Regions from separate parts of the Nocardioides sp. LMS-CY genome, predicted to be linked through region 4. Evidence: predicted binding sites of a transcription regulator. Region 4 holds the regulator's gene; each other region holds the start of a gene.
The links. The regulator LexA, encoded in region 4, represses DNA repair genes until DNA is damaged. The targets are predictions, from matches to a motif close to TCGAACANNTGTTCGA.

Region 1 (2,200 bases), 1.2 Mb from region 4:
GCCCTCGGCCGCACAGGTCGGGTACCGGAGCCCCAGCGCCTTCCGCTGGCCGCCCCTGTACAGCCTGCGAAGCCGGCCGAGATCGAGCACCTGGCTGGCACCGCCGAGCACCGCGGGCAGGATCCCCGCCGTACACGCCAGCCGGCGGGCCTCGCCCGCCGAGATCGGCTCGTCGCCGACGTAGGCCACGCCCGTGCCCGACCGCAGCACCTCCAGGTCGACGGTCACGACCAGGGTGGTCGCGTCGCCACCGTGGAGCGGCAGTCGCCCGGGGTCGACGGACTCGAGGAACGCCCCGAACGCAGCCCCCAGGCGCTGCTCGTAGGGCCGCCGGTCACTCGACGTCGCTCCCCCACGTCGTGGCGTCGTGAACGCCTCCAGGTAGGTCAGCAGCCGGTCGCACACGAGGTCCGCGACGCGGATGCGGAGGTCCGTGGTGCCGTCGCCGTTGCGCCGCGTCGTCAGGAACGTACGTCGGGCTGCCGACGCCTCCTCGCGCTCCAGCAGCCGAGCCTCCAGGCCCTCCGCCACCTCGGGCGCGACGACGTCGACCACTCGACGGCCGAGTATCCGCAGCTGCCGCGGTCCGAAGCGCGCCGCCTCGACCACCAGCCGGTCCTCCGCCGCGGCGCAGACGTCTCCGCCGATCTCGGCCGGCAGTTCGTCGAGCGCGCGCACCACCGCGCCCGCCTGGGCGACGTTGATCTCGCCGTCGCGCAATGCCTGTGCCGTCCGCTCCCGCTCCGCCAGTGCCCGTCCCAACCGAAGCCGCTGCCGACACTCGGCTCGGTCGCGTCGTCCGTGATGGGCCAGCCACGCCGCCGCGTCGCGCGCGCCGTCCTCTTCGGCCACGTCGTCCGCGGTGGCCAGCAGCCGCATCCGCAGCTCCTCCAGCCGATCGATCGACGAGCTCAACCCGAGCAGCGCCTGCTTCTTCTCCGCGGTCGACAGGTACATCGGGTCGACGTCGCCCACATCCGTCAGCGCCTCGTCCACCACACCCATGGCGGCAAGCACCGGGTGGAGCTGAAGCTGGTCCTCGGACATGCGCACACCTGTGATCGACGGGTGCCCGGGGACTGGAACCACACGGGACTTCACTCAACGTCGATGCCAGCGCGTCACGAGACGAGCGACGGTCGTGCGACCGAAGGACTACTGCACCTGCCTCTATTCAATCACATGTTTGGGTCACCGTCAAGGCTCGCGCCACCGTTCCCTCGATGAGGCGAACGACGGCGCTCCAGACCCCCTTCGCCCAGAATGACACGCCTCCGCAGTTGCCCGTCTGTGTCGATGTCCGTGAGGTCGAGGAAGTCCGGATGAACGACCCCTCGCGAGTGTTCGTGGCCCGCAACGTTCGGCCCGAGCGGACCAACCTGATGCTGAGTCGGGAGCAGGTCAACGAGCTAGTCGACCGGATGCTGAAGTCGAGTGGTCGCCAAATCGACCTGTCGCCGCCCTTCGTGGACGCCGCCGTCCGTCCGCGCCGCTCTGACACGATCCACCCATGGAAGTCATCGCGCTCGTGTTCTCCGGGCTAGCGGTCGTCGTCGCTGTCGCCAGCACCATCCTGTCCAACCGGCGCTCGACCGAGGCGTTGGAACTGTCGAAGCGCGCGGAAGCGGCGGCGATCTGGTCTCCGGTGCAGGACGCCGTACAGCGCCTAATCGGCTTCGATCCGTCGCGGGAGCCTGTCGGTGAGCGCCTGGCCAACCTCCGTATCGCAGGCATCGCCCTCGCCGACGACCCGGGGTGGGATGGACTCGACCCGTGGCTGAAGGCCGAGAGGGCGCTGGGCTCCGCCTACGCCCAACAGGCGATGAGTGACTCTTTGCCCAACGACACCCCCGATCGCCGCCTCGAAGTCACTCAGCCGTACTGGACCTGGGCCGACGTCCTTGGTCACAACCTCAGACGGTTCCGGAAGGAGGGCTACAAAGTGGATGAGATGGACTCGCTCCGCAGTCATGCCCTAGGCGAGGTGCAGAGAATCCACGCGAAGCACGGCTGGCCGCTCCCTCCGACCACCCTCCCCGGGGTTCAGGCCGTCGGCGAGTAGTTCGTACCGTCGCGGTCGGGACCGCCGCACGGTCAGGTGACAGCCGCTTCGACGACGGCCTTCTCAGCGGCGGCGAGGCAGAAGTCGTCGTTCATCTTGATGACCAACGCCACGGTCAACCGCAACGCGATCATGTAG
Region 2 (2,200 bases), 720 kb from region 4:
CTCGCCGCGGTCAGCGCGCTCTTCGTGCTCTCGTTCCCGCTGCTGCTGGTCGACGGCCTGCCGGCGCTGATCGCGGTCGTGGCGGTGCTCGGCTGCGCGGTCGCGCCCTTCATGATCGGCGTGTTCACCCTCGCCGAGCGGGTCGTCGCGCCCGCCCGCGTCGCCACCGCGATGACGGTGCTCGCCAGCGCCACCGGCCTCGGCTACGCCGTCGGCTCCACCATCGCCGGCCGGCTCGCCGACCAGCACGGCCACACCGCGGCCTTCGCGGTCACCGTCGTTGCGATGGCGGTCGCGTTCGTCCTGGTCCTCACCGCGCAGCGGCGGCTCCAGGCCGCCCTGCACGTCGCCCGGCAGCCCGAGCTCGTCGCCGCGTAGCCGGCGCGGCGATCGGGTGGTCGAGGAAGGCGCGCGCCCGGTGGTTGAGGAAGGCGCGCTAGCGCCTGTCTCGAAACCACCTGTCCCGGGTTGGGGGAGTGTTGGCGTCGTCCCGCGGGCGCCAGTGTGGGTGCGCGTCCTGCGCCGTCCAGGGTTCGCTTCGCCGCTTCGCGCCCTTGACGGCTCCTCCCGCGCACCCTGTCGGCGCCTGTCGGGAGGACGCCGACCTGTGGTCGGGACTGGGTCGCGTTGGGGGTGGTTTCGAGACGGTTGCTAGCGCAACCTCCTCAACCACCGTCGCCGAGTCTCCCGCCGAGCACGGTGGTTGAGGAAGGCGCGCTAGCGCCTGTCTCGAAACCACCTGTACCGCGCGAGCGATTGTCGGCGCCCTCCCGGCGGCGCCAGCGTGGGTGCGTGGGTTTCGAGACGGTTGCTAGCGCAACCTCCTCAACCACCGTCGCCGAGCCTCCCTCCGAGCCCGGTGGTTGAGGAAGGCGCGCTGGCGCCTGTCTCGAAACCACCCCAAGCCGGCCACCCCGGCCGAACTGGTCCGCCCAATCCCTTGTGTGATCGAACAATCGTTCGATACAATGAGGCATGACCAGCGCTCCCGTCACCGACCTCCGGGCCGGTGACGTGTCCGACGCGTCGAGGATGAGCGAGGCGGAGCTGGTGGACGCGATCCGCGCCCTCGAGGACACCAAAGCGAAGGCCTGCGCGGCCCAGGCCCGGTTGACCCGGGCACTCGATGCCCGCGTGAAGGCCCGGCACGCCGACCAGGGGGTGCCGGCGGCGCGGCGGGGGCGGGACGTGCCCGGTCTGGTGGCCTACGCCCGCCGGGAGTCCCCCGCGCGCGGGTCGCGGTTGTTGGGGTTCGCGCACGCCCTGGCCGAGCTCCCCTCGACGGAGGCCGCGCTGGCGGCCGGGGTGGTGTCGGAGTGGCGGGCGATCCTGATCGCCCGGGAGACCGCCTGCCTGGCACCCGGGCACCGGGCCCGGGTGGACGCCGAGCTGTGCGCCCCCGACTCCGATGGCGCGTATCGGTTCGAGGGGTGGGGCGACCGACGACTCGTCGCGCAGACCCGGGCGCTGGTCGCCGGCCTGGACCCGGCCGCGGTGGTCGACCGCCGCGCGAAGGCGGAGGCCGAGCGGCACGTGAGCCTGCGGCCCGCGCCGGACACGATGGCCCGGCTCTCGGTACTGCTGCCGGTCGCTCAGGGTGTCGCGGTCTACGCCACCCTGACCCGGGTCGCCGACTCCGCTCGTGCCCAGGGCGACCCGCGGTCACGGGGTCAGGTGATGACCGACACCCTCGTCGAGCTCGTCACCGGACAGGCCACGGCGGAGGGGGTCCCGGTCACGGTCAACCTGACCGTCTCCGACCACACCCTCCTCGCCGGCGGACACCAGCCCGCCTGGCTCACCGGCTACGGCCCCCTGACCGCCGACCACGCCCGCGACCTCGCCGCCACCGCCCTCGCCCACGCGCAGGCGCAGACGGCGCAGACGGCGCGGACGGCGCTGCGGCGGCTCTACGTGGCCCCCGAGACCGGCACCCTCGTCGCAATGGAGGCCCGCGCCCGGGCGTTCCCGAAGGCCCTCGGGCTGTTCCTCGAGCTGCGCGACCAGACCTGTCGCACCCCCTGGTGCAACGCCCCGGTCCGTCACCACGACCACATCACCGACCACGCCGACGGTGGTCCCACCTCCGCGATCAACGGCCAAGGCCTGTGCGAGCAGTGCAACCACACCAAACAGGCCCCCGGCTGGCGGGCCAGACCACTGGCCGGCCCGCCCGATCAGCACGTCGTCGAGACCACGC
Region 3 (2,200 bases), 1.5 Mb from region 4:
ACCCGCTACGGCACCGACGAGCAGAAGCGCCGCTGGCTGCCGGGCATCTGCGACGGCACCTCGACGATGGCCTTCGCGATCACCGAGCCCGACGCCGGCACCAACACCCACAACATCACCACGACCGCCCGCAGGGACGGCGACGAGTGGGTGCTCAACGGCCGCAAGATCTACATCTCCGGCGTCGACGAGGCCGACCGCGTGCTCGTCGTCGCCCGGGCCGAGGCTCTGACATCGGATGGGCAGAAGACCGGCAAGGTGAAGCCGGTGCTCTTCGTGGTGCCGACCGATGTCGAGGGCTTCGAGTACCGGCACATCCCGATGGAGATCGTCAGCCCCGAGCTGCAGTTCCAGGTGTTCATCGACGATGTCCGGCTGCCCGGCGACGCGCTGGTCGGCGACGAGGACGGCGGGCTCGTGCAGCTCTTCGCGGGGCTCAACCCCGAGCGGATCATGGCCGCGTCGTTCTCCACCGGCCTGGCCCGCTACGCGATCGACAAGGCGGCGGCGTACGCGAAGGAGCGCACGGTCTTCCGGGGCGCCATCGGCTCCCACCAGGCCATCGCGCACCCCCTCGCCGAGGTGCACATCGAGACCGAGATGGCCCGGCTGATGACCCAGAAGGCGGCCGCGCTCTACGACGTCGGCGACGACATGGGTGCCGGCGCGGCCGCCAACATGGCCAAGTACGCCGCCGCCGAGGCCGCCTGCCGTGCCGCCGACGTCGCCGTGCAGACCCACGGCGGCAACGGCATCACCCAGGAGTACGGCGTGGCCGGGCTGCTGGTCGCCACCCGGGCCGGCCGGATCGCCCCGGTGAGCCGCGAGATGATCCTCAACTTCGTGGCGATGCACTCCCTGGGGCTGCCCAAGTCCTACTGAGCACGCTGGGATAGTCCGTCACGTTCCGGTTGCCCGTTCCCCCGATCGACAACCGGAACGTGACGGACTATGCCTCCAGGCGGCTTGCCATGATCGAACAGATGTTCGATCATGGAGCGTGGCGCGGATCCGGAGCAGCGAGGCGGGTACGGCGGGCATCCTGCACGCCGATCTCGACTCGTTCTTCGCCTCGGTCGAGCAGCGCGACGACCCGCGGCTGCGGGGCCGCCCGGTCATCGTCGGCGGCGGCGTGGTGCTGGCGGCCAGCTACGAGGCGAAGGCCTGCGGCGTCCGCTCGGCGATGGGAGGGCGGCAGGCGATGCGGCTGTGCCCCGAAGCGTTGGTGGTGCCGCCGCGGTTCTCGGCGTACGTCGAAGCGAGCCGCCGGGTCTTCGCGATCTTCGAGGACACCACCCCGCTGGTCGAGGGGCTCTCGATCGACGAGGCGTTCCTCGACGTCGGCGGCCTGCTCCGGCTGGTGGGGCCACCCGAGCAGGTCGGCGCCGACCTGCGCCGCCGGGTGCGCGACGAGGTCGGGCTGCCGATCTCGGTCGGCATCGCCCGCACGAAGTACCTCGCCAAGGTGGCCAGCGCGGTCTCCAAGCCCGACGGCCTGCTGCGGGTGCCGCCGGACGCCGAGCGCGAGTTCCTGCATCCGCTGCCCGTCGAGCGGCTGTGGGGTGTCGGGAAGGTGACCGCGGCCAAGCTGCACGCCGACGGCATCCGCACGATCGGCGAGCTGGCCCGGCGCGAGGAGCTCGAGCTGACGATGCGCGTCGGCGCGGCGGCCGGTCGACACCTGTGGGCGCTGGCCAACCTGCGCGACCCGCGGCCCGTCGAGGTCGGGCGCCGACGGCGCTCGATCGGCTCGCAGTGCGCGATCGGCCGGGCCGGCCGACCGAAGGGCCGCGACGAGCTCGACGCGCTGCTGGCCGGGCTCGTCGACCGGGTCGCGCGCCGGTTGCGCGGCGGCGAGCGGATCGGTCGGACCTTCACGCTGCGGCTCCGCTTCGACGACTTCACCCGCGCCACCCGCTCGACGACGATCCCGCACTCGACCGCGGCGACCGCCTCCTGGCTCGAGACCGGCCGCCGTCTGCTCGAGGCGGCCTGGCCGCTGATCGAGGAGCGCGGCTGCACGCTGCTCGGCATCACCATCTCTGGGCTCGTCGACGCCCACGGGGCCGAGCAGCTCGAGCTGCCGCTGTTCGCCCAGGAGGCGGCGTCCGGCAGCCTCGACGTCGCGCTCGACCGGGTCCGTTCGCGGTACGGCGGCAGCGCCGTCACCCGGGGCAGCCTGGTGGGTCGGCGCACCGGA
Region 4 (2,200 bases):
CCCGGCCGCGCCGGGTCAGCCGGACCCCGCCGTCCGTGTGGCCGGAGCGACCGCGGAGCGCCCGCTCCACGGTGGGGTCGAACGTCCGGTCGATCGTCCGGTCGATCGTCCGGTCAATCGTCGGGTCGATCGTCATGGTGCTCATCTGGTGACCTCCTGGGGAAGTGGCCCCGCTCCGGGGCCGTCGGTCCGTGTTCGTCGAGAGCAGTTCTAGTGGCGGCCACCGACAGTCCCGGAGGAGCCGATCCGGACACCCACTCGATCAGTCGTTCGATCGAACACGTGTACGACGTTAGAGCATCTGTTCGAACGACACAAGGGTCCAGGCGAACATTTGTTCGACGCTCGTACGGGGTCGCGGGCTCGACACGCCGTTCGAACAACTGTTTGAAGACGGCGGCCGAACGGGCTAACGTCGACCCATGGCCAAGAAGATGACGGTGCGAGAGCTGCCCGACGGCCCCGCGGACGCGACCGGGCTCACCCCGCGACAGCAGCGCGTGCTCGCGACGATCAAGGACTCGATCGAGAAGCGGGGCTACCCGCCCAGCATGCGCGAGATCGGCGAGGCGGTCGGGCTGACCAGCTCCTCCAGCGTGGCCCACCAGCTGAAGACGCTCGAGGAGAAGGGCTTCCTCAAGCGCGACCCCAACCGGCCCCGCGCCCTGGAGGTCTTCCTGCCCGAGGTGATGGCGGCCCGCCGCTCCCTCGGCGCCGCCGAGGAGTCGTCCTACGACGAGACCGGCCTCGGCGACAGCGTGCCCGCCGCGTCCTACGTGCCGCTGGTCGGTCGGATCGCCGCCGGCGGACCGATCCTGGCCGAGGAGCGCTACGAGGAGGTCTTCCCGCTGCCCAAGCAGCTGGTCGGCGACGGCGAGCTCTTCCTGCTCGAGGTCTCCGGCGACTCGATGGTCGAGGCCGCCATCTGCCACGGCGACTACGTCGTCATCCGCAAGGAGCAGACGGCCGAGAACGGCGAGATCGTGGCCGCGCTCATCGACGGGGAGGCCACGGTCAAGACGCTGCAGCGCAAGGACGGAAAGGTGTGGCTGCTGCCGCACAATCCCAACTACGATCCCATCGACGGCACGAACGCCACCATCCTCGGCAAGGTGACCGCCGTGCTGCGACGGGTCTGATCGACGCGATGTACTCCCCCTCGGGGAATTGCCCGACCAGACCTCGGGGTTGACTCGGGGAGGATCCCCGATGGCACGGGAGGGCTGATGGACGACGGTGGTGCTGTGACGACAGCACCTGCGATCGCGCCCAGGCGGCCCCTCCCCCGCTGGGCCCGAGGCCTCCTCGAGCTGCTGTTGATCCTCGGGCTCTGGGTGCTCTACAGCCTGGCCCGACTGCTCGCCGACACGTCCATGCAGCCGGCGCTCGACCGGGCCAACGACCTGCTGCACATCGAGAAGCTGATCGGCATCCACTGGGAGACGCCGCTCAACCAGCTCTTCACCGACCACCGGGTGCTCGGCCTGGCCGGCAGCTACTGGTACGCCACGCTCCACTACGTCGTGACCGCCGCGGTCCTGGTCTGGCTCTGGCGCCTCGGCGCCGACCGCTACGGCCCGGCCCGCCGCGCCCTGGTCATCGCCACCCTGCTCGGCCTGCTCGCCTACCTGTTCATGCCGACCGCCCCGCCCCGCTTCATCAGCGGGTACGTCGACGTGCTCAGCCTGCACGCGGCCGACGGCTGGTGGGGCGCCGACGCCTCCGCGCCCCGCGGGGTCGGCGGGCTGACCAACGAGCTGGCGGCGTTCCCCTCCCTGCATGCGGGGTGGTCGCTCTGGGTGGCGCTCGCCCTGCAGGTGTACGCGACCCGCAAGTGGGTCCGCGTGCTCGGCTGGATCTACGCGATCGGCACCGCGGTCGTCATCGTCGGCACCGGCAACCACTGGGTGATCGACGCGATGGTGGGCTGGCTGGTCGTCCTGGTCGGCTGGGTGGCCGCGCAGGCGATCGGCAAGGTCCCGCTGCGCTGGCCCCGGCGCCGACGGGCCGCGGTCGCCCCCGACCGTCCACCCTCCGAGCCGGATCCGCTCGAACGACTGGCGGACGAGCGGCCGTCGCGCGAGGACACCTCGGTCCTGGACTGACGCCGCCCACCTCGTCCGGGGTGGCGGTTGGGCGATTCTTGGTGCCGTCGGGGACAGTAGGGCAATGCGCTCCCCCCTCGGACGACGTCTGCTGC

Region 1: a site for LexA is predicted at 1,175-1,190, ahead of KM427_RS12525 (DUF222 domain-containing protein). Genes of this name have one in related genera too.
Region 2: a site for LexA is predicted at 949-964, ahead of KM427_RS09990 (HNH endonuclease signature motif containing protein). Genes of this name have one in related genera too.
Region 3: a site for LexA is predicted at 976-991, ahead of dinB (DNA polymerase IV). Genes of this name have one in related genera too.

Annotation. Positions count from the first base shown of each region.
Region 1 is NZ_CP076104.1:2,598,287-2,600,486, reverse strand. Features, by position in the region: gene KM427_RS12525 (DUF222 domain-containing protein) at 1-1,047, opposite strand, end outside; gene KM427_RS12520 (hypothetical protein) at 1,224-1,544, shown strand; gene KM427_RS12515 (hypothetical protein) at 1,511-2,062, shown strand; gene KM427_RS12510 (hypothetical protein) at 2,095-2,200, opposite strand, start outside.
Region 2 is NZ_CP076104.1:2,065,243-2,067,442, forward strand. Features, by position in the region: gene KM427_RS09985 (MFS transporter) at 1-378, shown strand, start outside; gene KM427_RS09990 (HNH endonuclease signature motif containing protein) at 976-2,200, shown strand, end outside.
Region 3 is NZ_CP076104.1:5,204,140-5,206,339, reverse strand. Features, by position in the region: gene KM427_RS24500 (acyl-CoA dehydrogenase family protein) at 1-882, shown strand, start outside; gene dinB (DNA polymerase IV) at 1,001-2,200, shown strand, end outside.
Region 4 is NZ_CP076104.1:1,350,194-1,352,393, reverse strand. Features, by position in the region: gene KM427_RS06460 (LysM peptidoglycan-binding domain-containing protein) at 1-145, opposite strand, end outside; gene lexA (transcriptional repressor LexA) at 423-1,139, shown strand; gene KM427_RS06450 (phosphatase PAP2 family protein) at 1,245-2,105, shown strand; gene KM427_RS06445 (MXAN_6640 family putative metalloprotease) at 2,170-2,200, shown strand, end outside.